Regions from separate parts of the Martelella mangrovi genome, predicted to be linked through region 2. Evidence: riboswitches for the same ligand, from Rfam matches in the RefSeq annotation. Region 2 holds a riboswitch; each other region holds the start of a gene.
The links. A riboswitch is a leader RNA that binds a small molecule or an ion and turns the genes downstream of it on or off. The one in region 2 is predicted to bind cobalamin.
Positions count from the first base shown of each region.

Region 1: another riboswitch for cobalamin. It lies ahead of metE (5-methyltetrahydropteroyltriglutamate--homocysteine S-methyltransferase); the one in region 2 lies ahead of ABID12_RS13520 (epoxyqueuosine reductase QueH).
Region 3: another riboswitch for cobalamin. It lies ahead of ABID12_RS01820 (TonB-dependent receptor domain-containing protein); the one in region 2 lies ahead of ABID12_RS13520 (epoxyqueuosine reductase QueH).

Region 1 covers NZ_JBEPLY010000004.1:215,045-219,852, forward strand. The annotation lists gene ABID12_RS07880 (beta-mannosidase) at 1-2,023, opposite strand, end outside; cobalamin riboswitch at 2,285-2,506, shown strand; gene metE (5-methyltetrahydropteroyltriglutamate--homocysteine S-methyltransferase) at 2,618-4,808, shown strand, end outside.
Region 2 covers NZ_JBEPLY010000009.1:94,637-99,444, forward strand. The annotation lists gene ABID12_RS13515 (ABC transporter ATP-binding protein) at 1-1,321, shown strand, start outside; cobalamin riboswitch at 1,450-1,651, shown strand; gene ABID12_RS13520 (epoxyqueuosine reductase QueH) at 1,781-2,428, shown strand; gene ABID12_RS13525 (hypothetical protein) at 2,479-3,549, shown strand; gene ABID12_RS13530 (MFS transporter) at 3,630-4,808, opposite strand, start outside.
Region 3 covers NZ_JBEPLY010000001.1:382,841-387,648, forward strand. The annotation lists gene pncB (nicotinate phosphoribosyltransferase) at 1-1,261, shown strand, start outside; cobalamin riboswitch at 1,351-1,550, shown strand; gene ABID12_RS01820 (TonB-dependent receptor domain-containing protein) at 1,719-3,653, shown strand; gene ABID12_RS01825 (ABC transporter substrate-binding protein) at 3,684-4,538, shown strand; gene ABID12_RS01830 (FecCD family ABC transporter permease) at 4,531-4,808, shown strand, end outside.

The sequences.
Region 1 (4,808 bases), on a different contig from region 2:
CGGATGTCGCATCGACGCTGCGCAGCCGGACCGTGACCGGCGTATCATCGGTCTTGTCGGAAACGGCCAGCAGCGTGATCGCGCCGGTATCGGGGTCCGGCTGGGCGGTCACCATCAGATCGGCAAAAAAACGGCGGGCGAGATACTGCGTGGTCTTCCAGCCACCGCCATATTCAAGGCTCGACCAGCTTGCCACCGGCCAGGTGTCGTTCAACTGCCAGAACAGCGTGCCCATGGTGCGCGGCCTGTTGGCCCGCCAGAATTCGATTGCCGTCTTCATGGCCAGCCCCTGCCCGAGCTGGCTGAGGTAAACCATATCCTCGAAACTGTCGGGAAAGCGGAAATAGCGGGCAATGGTTTCGACAATCCGGCTATTGCCACCCTCATTGCGCTGATGAACATCCAGAACGGCGGAGGAGACATTCCGGTCTTCCTCATCGGTGAAGCTCCTGATCACCCGCATGGACGGGAAGGACTGGAAACCGAATTCCGAGCAGAAGCGCGGCCTGACGGTGCGGTAGTGCTCGAAATCCTTCGCCGAGTGCCAGACATCCCAGAAATGCATGTCGCCGGACGTGTCCACATGCCAGCCGTCGCCGAAATCGAGACGACCGACGGAGGGCGATGAGGGACGGAACGGCAGACCGACATCCTCATCCTCCACCGCTTCTTCCAGCGCATGGTTCAACCGATCATAGATCGCCAGATAACGGTCGCGGTTCTCAAGGCTCTCCTTGTACCAGGTCAGGGCGCCGACCAGTTCGTTGTCGCCGCACCACAATGCCATTGCCGCAAAACGCGAAAGCCTGCGCAATTGCTGGCGCGCTTCCTTGCGCACCAGATCGAGCCAGTGCCGCTCATGAGCGGGGTAAAGATTGCAGGCGAACATAAAATCGTGCCAGATCATCAGGCCGAGTTCGTCGCACAGTTCATAGAACCAGTCGGCTTCATACTGCCCGCCGCCCCAGATGCGGATCATGTTCATATTGGCGTCGACAGCCGACTGCAGAAGGTCGCGCACCTGTTCGGGTGTAGCGCGTTCGGGCAGCGCGTCGCCGGGGATCCAGTTGGCGCCCTTCATGAAGATCTCGCGGTCGTTGACCTTGAACGCAAAGCGGTTGCCGATCTCGTCTTCGTCGGTCAGCAACGCGACATCTCTAAGGCCAATGCGGAAATCCCGTGTCTGGCCGCCAAGCGAAACGGACAGGTCATAAAATGCCTGCTCGCCATGACCGGCCGGCCACCACAGGCGCGGGCTTTCCACCCGGGCCGTCACGGTCACACGATTTTCACCGGGAAAGGCATGAAGCGTCGCAGTTGCCCGGTGGCCATCGATTTCCACGATGGCGTCTTCGACCGCCGGCGCGAAGGCAAAGGCGTGGAGCGTCACATCCAGTTCCACGGCGCCATCTTCGTGACGCTGACGGATGGCCACATCATCGAGACGGATCGATCCGGTGCGCACAAGCGCGATATCGCCGTAAAAACCGAGCGGGCACAGCGCGATCCCCCAGTCCCAGCCGCCATGGCACTGCGTCTTGCGCAGGAAATTCAGGTGACCGATGCGGCTATTGGTCGAAAACGGCATCGGGAAATCGGAGATTTCCGCCCTTTTTGCAGCTTCCAGGGAATTGGACAGGAATGTCACTTCGATGAGGTTTTCGCCTTCGCGCAAAAAGCCGGTGATGTCGAAGTCATAGCGCAGGAACTGGCTCTCGCAGTGCCCGACCGGTTTGCCGTTGATACGCACTTCGGCGAGGCAATCGACGCTTTCGAAACGCAACGTGAAGTGCCCGTTGTCCATGCTTTCCAGATTGAACGACCGTTTTGCGGTCCAGACCGAACGGTGCACCCAGTCCGTCAGGGTTTCATTGTCACGCCAGTAGGGATCTTCGATCTTGCCTGCGGCAAGCAGGGCGGAATGAACATCGCCCGGAACGTTCAGTTCGACTGCGACGTCTGCGTCGTCGCACGTCGCCGTCCAGCCGTCGTTGAGAATGATCGTTTCTGCGACATTTGCCATGATGTTCCGTCTTCCCTGTTGCTCTCGGTCGCCCCACGCGGAGAATTGCGCACAAACCGACCGTCTTCCCGCTCGCCTTTTAGCCTTTTTCAGGCATCGTGCGAAACGCCTAACCGGCAATATGCGTGAACTTTTCGCCAGAGTTTTGCGCAATCGGCGACCGACCACAGAGACCAAAGTCCCAAAAGACACTCGTAATGACATAACGAATTAATTATATAAATATATCTTTATATCAATTGACAATCGATACCGGTCGGATAACACTGCATCCGCTCTGGTTCGCTGTGATGGGTTGATGCCCATCCCCGCGCCAAGAGGGAATCCGGTGCGCTGTGCGACATCATTGTCAGCGGCAATTCCGGAGCTGCCCCCGCAACTGTAAGCGGAGAGTGCCTTTCCACATCGTCACTGGGCAACCGGGAAGACGGAAAGGCGCGCCGACCCGCAAGCCAGGAGACCTGCCAGAGCCTTGTAACTGTCCACGGGCGGGGTGTCCCGGTGGTGCTGCGAAACCGGCGTGGGAGGTCACTCCCGCGGTGTTTTCTCATGCTTTCCGCCAACCCATGCCCCCAACTTTGTCTGGGGTATGAAATGCCAAATACGAAACCTGCCGTCGCAAGCCTCGGCTTTCCGCGCATCGGCGCACGACGTGAACTGAAATTCGCGCTGGAATCCTGCTGGTCCGGCAAATCCGGCGCTGCCGAACTTCTCGATACGGCCGAACATCTGCGCCGCAAGAACTGGCGCCTGCAACAAGAAAAAGGGATCGATGTGATCCCGTCGAATGATTTCTCGCTCTACGACCATGTGCTCGACACCGCGGTCATGGTCGGCGCAATTCCGCAGGAATATGGCTGGACCGGCGGTGACGTCTCGCTTGAAACCTATTTTGCCATGGCGCGCGGCGCACAGACGAGCGCTGACGATGCCGGTTGCGGCCATGCCGGACACGGGCGCGACGTGCGCGCGCTGGAAATGACCAAGTGGTTTGACACCAACTACCACTATCTCGTGCCCGAACTGACGGAATATCAGACCTTTGCACTGTCCTCGACCAAGCCGGTCGATCACTACCTTGAAGCCAGGGCGCTGGGCATCGAAACGCGTCCGGTCATTCTCGGCCCCGTCACCTTCCTGAAACTCGCCAAGGCGCGGGGATCCGATTTCGAACCGGTCACGCTGCTGCCGCGTCTTCTGCCGGTCTATACCGAGCTGCTCATCAGGCTCCATGAAGCAGGCGCAGAATGGGTGCAGATCGACGAACCCGCGTTGGTGCTCGACCTGACGGACGATGAACGTGCAGCTTTCGAAAACGCCTATGACGTCCTCACCAAGGCCGTACCGGCGCTGAAGCTCATGCTCGCCAGCTATTTCGGCGACCTCGGCGACAATGCGCAGACGGCACTGAACCTGCCCGTTGCCGGTCTGCATTTCGATCTCAAACGCGCGCCTGATGCGCTGGATGGCATTCTCGCAAAGGCCGCGCCCGAACAGGTGCTTTCGCTTGGCGTCATCGACGGACGCAACATCTGGCGGGCAGACCTTCCCGCACTTCTCGAGCGGCTGCGTCCGGTGATCGAGGCGCGCGGCGCGGACAAGGTTCAGATCGCACCGTCCTGCTCGCTTCTCCATGTGCCGATCGATGTCGCGCTGGAAACCGAACTCGATCCGGAACTGAAAAGCTGGCTGTCCTTCGCGGTCCAGAAGCTCGAAGAGCTTTCCGCCCTGGCCCGCGGGCTTGGCGGCGAAGCGATTGACGAGGCGCTTGCGGCTGCCGGCAACGCCCTTGCCGCGCGCAGCCGTTCGCCGCGCGTCCACAATGATGCGGTTGCCGCCCGGCTTGCCGCCGTCAGCGAAAACGACCGCAAGCGCAAAAGCCGCTTTTCCGACCGCATTGCCCTTCAGCGCATGAAGCTTGGATTGCCGCTGTTTCCGACGACGACAATCGGTTCCTTCCCGCAGACCAGCGAAGTCCGCAAATCCCGCGCAGCCTTCAATCGCGGCGATCTCGACCGGGCGGCCTATGACGGCTTTCTTCAGACCGAGACGGAAAAGGCGATCCGCTTTCAGGAAGACATCGGCCTCGACGTGCTGGTTCATGGCGAATTCGAGCGCAATGACATGGTCCAGTATTTCGGCGAAAAACTCTCCGGCTTCGCCTTCACCAAGCATGGCTGGGTGCAGAGCTACGGCTCACGCTATGTCCGCCCGCCGGTGATCTTCGGCGACGTTTCCCGGCCCGCGCCGATGACGGTCGACTGGTGGCGGTTTGCGCAGTCGAAGACCGAAAAACCGGTCAAGGGCATGCTGACCGGTCCGGTCACCATCCTCAACTGGTCGTTCGTGCGCGACGATATCCCCCGTTCGCAGACCTGCGCCCAGATCGCGCTTGCCATCCGTGACGAGGTTGTCGATCTGGAAACCGCAGGCGCTGCCATTATCCAGATTGACGAAGCCGCCCTGCGCGAAGGCCTGCCGCTGCGCAAATCGGAGTGGAAGACCTATCTCGACTGGGCAATCGACGCCTTCAGGCTTTCGTCCTCGGGGGTTGCGGATGAAACCCAGATCCACACCCATATGTGCTATTCGGAGTTCAACGACATCATCGATGCGATTGCAGCGATGGATACGGATGTGATTTCCATCGAGACCTCGCGCTCGAAGATGGAACTGCTCGATGTCTTCACCGCCTTCGACTATCCAAGCGAAATCGGGCCCGGTGTTTATGACATCCACTCGCCCCGCATTCCAGCAACAGGCGAGATGACCGAGCTGCTGTCGC
Region 2 (4,808 bases):
GGCGTTTCAGGACGGGCCGGTGACGCTTGCCGCCCTCGTTTCCATTGTCCTGTCGATGCCGCTTTATTTCGCCATCAGCCGCTATCTGGCGAAAACCGGGCTTAAACGGCAGGACATGCAGGCCGAGGCTGCCGCCCGGATGATCGAATATGTGCAGGGCATGCCCGTGATCCGCGCCTTCAACCGCGTAAGCCGCGGAACCGAGGATTTCCGCGCCTCTCTGGAAGATTTCCGTGACCTGTCGCTGAAAATGGTGGCGCAGCTTACCCTGCCGCTGGCGCTGTTCGGCATGGTGCTGACGCTCGGCGTGCCGCTGGTCATTTTCGCAGCCGGTTTACGCTTTGCCACCGGCGCAATCGGCATCGAGACGATCATCGTTGCGCTGATGCTGGTCTATGCCATCTACAGCCCGCTTCTGGGGCTGACCGCCCTGATGGAACTCACCCGCCAGGCCGATGCCTCGCTGACCCGCATGGACCGGGTGCTGACGGCAGAACCGCTGCCTGAAACCGCGCTGCCCAGACAGCCGGACGGTTTCGCCATTGCCTTCGAGGATGTCGGCTTCGGCTATGGCAAGGGGCCGGTACTGAAGGATATCGGCTTTTCCGTTCCCGAACGTTCGATGACGGCCATTGTCGGCCCCTCGGGTGCGGGCAAGAGTACAATCCTGAACCTGCTGCCACGCTTCTGGGATGTCAACGAAGGCGCGATCATCATCGGCGGCGTCGATATCCGCGACATGGCACCGAAACGGCTGTCGGAGCTGATCACCGTGGTCTTTCAGGACGTCTACCTGTTTTCCGGGACGATCTTCGACAATATCGCCTTCGGCCGCCCCGACGCCGTGCCCGCCGATATCGAGGCCGCTGCCAAAACCGCGCAGGCCCACGATTTCATCATGGCGCTTCCCGATGGCTACGACACCCGCGTCGGCGAGTGCGGGGCCTCGCTTTCCGGCGGTGAGCGCCAGCGCATCTCGATCGCCCGCGCCATGCTGAAGGATGCCCCGATCGTGCTGCTCGACGAGGCGACGGCGGCCATCGACCCGACCAATGAACGCGCCCTGCAAAAGGCGCTTGCCGCACTGGTGAAAGGCAAGACCCTGATCGTCGTCGCCCACAAGCTCTCCACCGTGCGCGAGGCCGACCAGATCCTCGTCCTCGACAATGGCCGGATCGTCGAGCGCGGCGACCATGACGATCTCATCGAAAACAACGGGCTTTACCGACGGCTGTGGCTTTCCTGGACAAAGGCCGCGCATTGGCGGATTGGCGGACATCAGACCATGCCTGACGATCCAGAGGCGAAAAACACGCTTTGAAGGTCGATGGATAAGAGGTTATTTTCCTGTGAAATCAATAATTTACTTCCTGTCATAGCGCGGCGCACATCGCTGACCGCTACAGCGCAAACCTTCCGTTTTGCTATTGACATCGCGGCGGTGATGATATTGGTCAAACCCGTTCAGGTGCCGGAGGAAGCTTCGGTTAAAAGGGAATCCGGTTCATGGCCTCGCCAAATCCGGAACTGCCCCCGCAACTGTAGGCGGAGAGTTTACCCGGAATACCACTGGTGCAGAGACGTGCATCGGGAAGGCCGGGATAAATGATGACCCGCAAGTCAGGAAACCTGCCTGAAGATATTCACCTGTTCTGACCGCGGGCGGCGTGTCGGGAGCGGTTTTCCGTGAAGGTGTTTTCGTCGCACCGCGCTTGAACGGCGCGGTGTCTGTCTGCATCTGTCCGGAGGCTTGTCGCATCCGGAGGGAAGGTGATTTGCCATGACGGATCTGCAAAGGCCCGAACTGACACCCCCCGGCGGAAACAGGAAAGTTCTGCTGCATTCCTGCTGCGCCCCCTGTTCGGGCGAGGTCATGGAGGCCATGCTTGCCTCCGGCATCGACTACACGATCTTCTTCTACAATCCCAACATCCACCCGCAGAAGGAATATCTGCTGCGCAAGGACGAGAATGTCCGTTTCGCCGAAAAGCACGGCGTCGCGTTCATCGACGTCGATTATGACAAGGACAACTGGTTTGCGCGCGCCAAGGGCATGGAATGGGAGCCCGAACGAGGCATCCGCTGCACCATGTGCTTCGACATGCGTTTCGAACGCACCGCGCTTTACGCCCATGAAAACGGCTTTCCGGTGATGACGTCGTCGCTCGGCATATCGCGCTGGAAGAACATGGCGCAGATCAATGATTGTGGCCATCGCGCCGCCGCGCCCTATGCGGGGCTGAGCTACTGGGATTTCAACTGGCGCAAGGGCGGCGGCGCCAACCGCATGATCGAGATCAGCAAGCGCGAGGCATTCTACCAGCAGGAATATTGCGGCTGCGTCTATTCGCTGCGCGACACCAATATGCACCGCCGCAAGCAGGGGCGTGAGCCCATCGAACTGGGCAAGCTCTATTACAGCGAATAACCCCGCTGCGCCCGCAAAAATCGCTTCATTGTCAAACGAAAGGACCCAATATGTGCCAGATATGCCAGAATGTGATGTTTTCCGGCGGCATCCCCGGTGAAGGCGTCGAGGACGTCTTCGAATCGCTGGCCAGAACGGTTGGCGCCCGCGCCGCCTTCTGGCCGGATGGCGAGACCAACCCGGAACGGCGCGGCTGGATCGGCGCGGTTAACAACATGGTGCTGGCGACGGCGCCCTGCTTCGAGGAAATCCCTTCGCCGCTGACGCTGCCCAAAGACCACCCCTACCACATGTTCAAGACGCTGAAGATCAAGGATGGCGCGACTGTCGACCTGCGCGGTCAGTTGCCCTACGCCAAGGATGCGATTGCCTCCTACAGGATCTTCAAGCAGATGCAGTCTGAAGGCCGCATTCCCGAGGAAGTCCGTTTCCAGTGCTCGGTCCCGGGCGCCCATGACGTGATCTCGATCACCTTCCCCGATGTTTCGACCTGGCCCGTGCTGTTCAAAGCCTGGCAGGAAGCGCTACAGGAAGAATACCGCCGGATTCTCGAAGTCATCCCGGCAGAAGAGCTGTGCATCCAGGTCGACTACTGCACCGAGATGATCCACATCGGCGGCACCTGGGCACAGAAGTTCGACTGGATTCCCGAAGAACCGAAGGACACGCTGTTCGCCCGTTACACATCGCCCGAATACATCAACGGTCATATCGAGGGCCTGCCGGAGGCCGTCACCATCGGCTTTCACGTCTGCTGCGGCACCTCGCCGTCCTATCCGGTGCAGCCGCTCGATGACATCGGCCTGCCGGTCGACCTGTCGAATGCCATCCAGAAGGCCGCCGGTGGCCGTATCTGCTATTTCCACCTGCCGGCCATGGCGGACTCGGGCGAAGCCTATTTCGCGCCGCTTTCACGGCTGGAAACAGGCGATGCAACGATCTATCTCGGCCTTGAATGCAATGACGGCCTCGAGGGCATGGAACGGCGCATGAACGCCGCGCACAAATTCCTGCCGAAATTCGGCGTTGCCCATTATTGCGGGTATTTCTGGAACAAGGCGATCATGCCGGACCTGCTGAAAACCCTTGCCGAAGGCGCTGACAAGCAAGCGGCTGCCTGAGACCATCAGACAATGCCCGGCAGCATCCTCTGCCGGGCATTTTTGCGGACATACCATCCCTGTCATCCAGCCGTGCTGCCTCATACCCGCCGGGGAAAACCGTGCCCGCGGGCCCGCAGGATCAGCAACAGGGACAAGACGATCAGGACAAGCAGAACCGGCGGAAAGCTGGTCACGCCGAATGCATCGAGCATCAGCCCGCCAGCCAGCCCGCCACCGGCAATCGCCATGTTCCACACCGTCACCAGCATCGACTGCGCAATATCGGCCACCGGGCCCGCGGCACGGGCGCCTGCCGTCTGAAACAGGGTCGCGCAGCCGCCGAACGCCAGCCCCCAGAAGGCGCACGCCACATAGACCACGCCCGGTACCGCACCGCCAAGCCAGAGCATTACCGCGGCAAGGGCGAAAAGCCCCGTACTGAAAAGGGTCAGCGCCCGCAGGTGACGATCGATCAATACACCGACGATCCAGATACTGAACAGCGAGGCGATGCCGAAGACGAGAAGCACCGTATCGGTGCGTGCGGTCATGCCAGCCTGACCCAGGAACGGAGCGATATAGGTGTAGAGGATGTTGTGGGCGAGCACGAAGGTCAGCACCACCAGAAGCACGGAGCCAATGCCGGGCCGTTTCAGAACGGAAACCGGGTTGCTGCGTTTTCCCGCAGGCTGGCCCGGAAAATCCGGCACCTTTGCAAGAACCAAAAAGACAAGCAGCACGGTCAGCCCGCTCATCAGCGCAAAACAGCTGCGCCAGCCGATCTGCGCGCCGAGGAAGGTTCCCGCGGGCACGCCGAGTGAAAGCGCCAGCGGCGTGCCTGCCATGGCCACGGCAATTGCGCGGCCCTTCAGATGTTCGGGCGCCATGCGCGCGGCATAACCGGCCGCCAGCGCCCACAGCAGGCCCGCCGCCACGCCAGCCACAAACCTTGCGACAAGTGTCAGCGTATAGCTGCCGGACATGGCTGTCAGGGTGTTGGCGAACAGAAAACCGAAAATCGCCGCCAACAGAAGCGGACGGCGACGCAGCCCCTGGGTCAGAAATGTCAGCGGAATGGCCGCGAGAAGCGAGCCCAGTGCATATGCCGTGACCAACTGACCGGCGGCGGCTTCCGAAACGCCCAGACCGCCACCGATGGCGGGCAGAAGACCGGCGGGCAACGCCTCCGTCAAAATGGTGATGAATGCCGCCATGGAAAGCGCCAGCAGCCCCGCCCATGGCAGGCTTTCACCGGTTGCGCCGGCATGTCCCGAAAC
Region 3 (4,808 bases), on a different contig from region 2:
GAAGCTCGACCCGATCATCCGCAGCCTGCTGGATACGGATTTCTACAAACTTCTGATGCTGCAGATGATCTGGAAACTCTATCCGGACGTCAATGCGACATTCTCGGTGATCAACCGCACGACCTCGGTGCGCCTAGCCGACGAGATCGACGAGGGCGAGTTGCGCGACCAGCTCGACCACGCGCGCGAGATCAGGTTGACCAAGAAGGAAATGATCTGGCTGGCCGGTAACTCGTTTTACGGCCGTTCGCAGATCTTCGAGCCGGAATTCCTGACCTGGCTCGCCAATTTCCGCCTGCCGGAATATGAACTCACCAAACGCGACGGCCAGTATCAGCTCGATTTTCACGGCCGCTGGATGGAAACCACGATGTGGGAGATTCCAGCACTTTGCATCATCAACGAGCTGCGCTCCCGCTCGGCCCTGAAGGATCTCGGGCTGTTCACCGTCGATGTCACCTATGCCCGTGCCAAGGCCAAGATGTGGGCCAAGGTCGAGCGGCTGGCGGCTCTCGACGGCCTGAAAATCTCCGATTTCGGCACACGGCGGCGCCATTCCTTCCTGTGGCAGCGCTGGTGCGTGGAAGCGCTGAAGGAAGGCATTGGCCCGGCCTTTACCGGCACCTCCAACGTGCTTCTGGCCATGGATACCGATCTGGAAGCCGTCGGCACCAATGCCCATGAACTGCCGATGGTCGCAGCCGCTCTTGCCGAAACCGACGAGCAACTGGCCGCAGCGCCCTACAAGGTGATGCAGGACTGGAACAAGCTTTACGGCGGCAACCTGCTGATCGCACTGCCCGATGCCTATGGCACCACGGCGTTTTTGCGCAATGCGCCCGAATGGGTTGCCGACTGGACCGGCTTCCGCCCCGACAGCGCCCCGCCAATCGAAGGCGGCGAGAAGATCATCGACTGGTGGAAGAAGATGGGCCGCGATCCGCGCGAGAAAATCCTGATCTTTTCCGACGGTCTGGACGTGGACGCGATCATCGAGGCCTACAAGCATTTTCAGGGCCGTGTGCGCATGAGCTTCGGCTGGGGCACCAACCTCACCAACGACTTCATCGGCTGCGCGCCGCACCGCGTCGGCGGGCTGAAGCCGATTTCCGTCGTCTGCAAGGTGACGGATGCCAATGGCCGCCCGGCCGTCAAGCTTTCCGACAATCCGCAAAAGGCGACCGGCGACCCGAAGGAAGTCGAACGCTACCTGAAATTCTTCGGCTCCGAAGACATGTTCGACCAGCCTGTGCTGGTGTGAAAGCCCAACCTGTGGCCGAAAAGCAATACCCGGATTTGTTCGTACAAATCACGGGGTTGGCTGCGTTGACACTGCGGATGCGCGCCGCATAGATTGCGCGCGGATCAGGTTCCGTTCGCAAGAACGGATGAAAAGGGAACACGGGACAGGGCGCTTGCCTCAGGCCGTGGCTGCCCCCGCAACTGTAGCCGCAGAGCCGTTTCCATGACGTCACTGGATTGATCCGGGAAGACGGAAACAATGGCGATGACGCGGAAGCCAGGAGACCTGCCCGATCCCGTCACCCTTGCCGGAACACGGGGTTCTTGTTTTGGCGCGGTCTGCCGTCGCGGTGACATTTCGAAACGATGTTGCCGCCGACGGGACAGGATCGCGACCGGGTGTTTCCGCGTCAAAAGCAGTTGTCCCCGACGGGCTTTTTCGGCCGGCGTCACGCCGACCGCCTTGGGGACATGGAATGAACAAATCTCTGCTTGCGGCCTCTGCCGCGCTTTTGGCCCTGATACCGGCACAGCAGGTGCTGGCGCAGGACGCCGCGCCTTTCGACGATGTCGTGACCGAGCTTGAACCGGTCTATGTGACCACGCCTTTGCGCCGTCCTTCAACGATCACGCAATCAACCTCCACCGTGACGGTGATCGATGAGGAAGATATCGCAAAATCCGCAGCGCCCGACCTGCCGTCGCTTCTGCGGAAATATCCGGGCGTCAACATCACCACCAATGGCGGGCAGGGCGCGCAGGCCTCGGTGACGTTGAGGGGGGCAAGCGCATCGCAGACGCTGGTGCTTGTCGACGGCATGCGGGTGGCCTCCGCCACGGCGGGCTCGGCCTATCTTTCCAATATACCGCTGTCGGCCATCGAACGGGTTGAAATCGCCGAAGGCGCGCACTCCGCCCAGTGGGGCGCGGATGCGATCGGCGGTGTCATCAACATCATTACCAGGGACGGATCGGCCTGTGCGAACGGTGCGGCGATCTGCACCACGGTCGAAACCGGTGTGACCTGGCCCTGGGGCGGCTTCGGCACGATCGCCACGCGCGGGATCACCGACAACGGCGTCGATTTCAATCTCGGCCTCTCCCTGATCGGGACCGAGGGTTATGATTTCACCACGCCGGCCAATTCGGTTCATGAAGCCGGGCGCGATGGTTTCCTGCAGGGCTCGCTCAACTATTCGATCGGCAAGGACTTCACCTGGGGCCGGCTCTATTCGGAAGGCTTTTATGCCCGCTCCAACCCGCATTTCGACAGCGCGCCCTATGCCGACTGGGTGACCGGAGACACGGTCTACGGCGCCAATCAGTCGATCCAGACCAATTCGGCCTTCAAGCTCGGTGCCGAAGTGGATCATTCCGACGACTGGTCGTCGGTCTTCGAAATCTACTCGGCCTTCGACTACCAGAAGAATTTCCGCGATGGCCATCCGGAAGCCGACACGCATTACGACACCAACCGGTTTGGTCTTTCCGCCTCCACCACGAAGGAAGTGTTCACCGGCGGAGCGCTCAATACCTTCACCCTCGGTGGCGAGGCCTATCGCGAGACGGTGGACAGTTCCGTCGATTACACCGAGACCAGCCGCAATGTCGGCGCGTTTTATGGCCAGTACGGTCTTGAATACGAGGCGCTGACGCTGAATGCCGGCCTGCGCTACGATGCCGACGAGCAGTTCGGCGGCGCGCTTACTTATAATGCCGGGGTTGGCTATGAACTCGTCCCCGGCCTGACGGCGCGCGCCTCGTTTTCCACGGGCTTCAATGCCCCCACCTTCAACGATCTCTACTGGGCCTATGACGGTTCCTATATGGGCAATCCGGATCTCGACGCGGAAACCTCGAAGAACTGGGAAGCAGGCATCAATTGGGATTCGGGCAACGGCACGGTCATCGACCTCGTCTATTATGAGAACCATATCGACGACATGATCGCCTATGTGTCCGCGCCGCCGTCGTATATCGGCACGATGGAAAATATCGACAAGGCGAAGATTTCCGGTGTGCGGGCGGTCTGGTCGCAAGCGCTCATGGATGATCGTCTCGGTCTTGATTTCGGCTTCGAATATCGTTTGCCCGAAAATGAAACCAGTGACCAGTATATCGCCAATCAGAACCGTCTGAAGTTGACGGCAGCCGCAAGCTGGCAGGCAACCGAGGCGCTCAATCTCAATGCCGATATCGAATATGTCGGCAGCCGCTGGACCAATACGGCAAGCTTTAATCCCCAGCTTGGCGATTATACGCTGGTCAATGTCTCGGCGCTCTACGACATCGATCAGGCCGCCCGCGTCAAGTTCGCGGTGGAGAACCTGTTCGATGAAGACTATGAGACCGCCTACGGCTATAATGCGCCCGGCACCACGGTGACGCTTTCCTACCAAAGGACGTTCTAGATGATGCGGTCGGCGCGGTCGGCTCGAACAATGCTGTCTGTCAAAGCCGTCTGCGCCGGCCTTCTTTGCCTGTTTTCTGCTGTTCCTTCGGCTCTTGCACTCGATGAAGGAGACGCACCGGCCCGTGTGGTCTCGATCAATCTGTGCACCGATCAGATGGCGATGGCGCTTGCGGGCGAGGGGCAGCTCATTTCCATATCGGCTCTTGCCGTCGATCCGGCCGTCTCCGCCATGGCGGAAGAGGCCGCGGCCTATCCGCTCAATCACGGGCAGGCGGAGGAAGTGTTCCTTCTGAAACCGGATCTGGTGCTCGCCGGCAGCTATACCACCCGCGAGACGGTCAACCTTCTGAAACGGCTCGGTGTCCCCGTTGCCGAATTCGCGCCGGAGGCCTCGCTTGAGGATGTGCGCGACAATCTTCTGCGCATGGGTCATCTTCTGGGGCGTGAGGCGGCGGCCGAACGGATTGTCGCGGACATGGATGAAATGCGCGCGGCCCTGCTGGAACAGCCGGCAAGCGGCAAGACCGCAGCGCTTTACTATGCCAATGGCTACACCTCGGGCGAGGGCACGCTTGCCGGCGATATCGTTGCCGATGCGGGGCTCGACAATATCGGCATTTCCGCCGGTATCGATGGTCTCGGCCGCCTGCCGCTCGAACGCCTGATCATGGCGGCGCCCGAGGTTATCATCGGCGGCGACAGCGGCTATGATGCACCCGCACTGGCCGAGGCGCCGTTTGCCCATCCCGCGTTTCGCGCAGCGGCCGAAAAGGTAGAACTCATTGATCTTCCTAGTCGTCTGACGATCTGCGGCGGGCCGTTCAATCTTGACGCAATCGTCCGCCTCAGGAGTGGCCTCGCGGAAGGCAACGGACATGAGTGAACAGCGTCGTTATTGCCTGCTTCTTGCCGGTCTTGGCGTGCTCGTGAGTCTGCTTTTTCTGGCGTCTCTGACGGTTGGTCCAGCCGGTTTCGGGTTCCGGGCGGCATTGGCCGGGCTTTTCAGCCGGGATGCGGGCGCGATTGCGCTGATCATGCAGGAGATCAGGCTGCCGCGCGCGCTGCTGGGGTTCACCATCGGGGCAACGCTCGGCCTTTCGGGCGCGGTGCTGCAGGGCTATCTGCGCAATCCGCTGGCCGAGCCCGGCCTGCT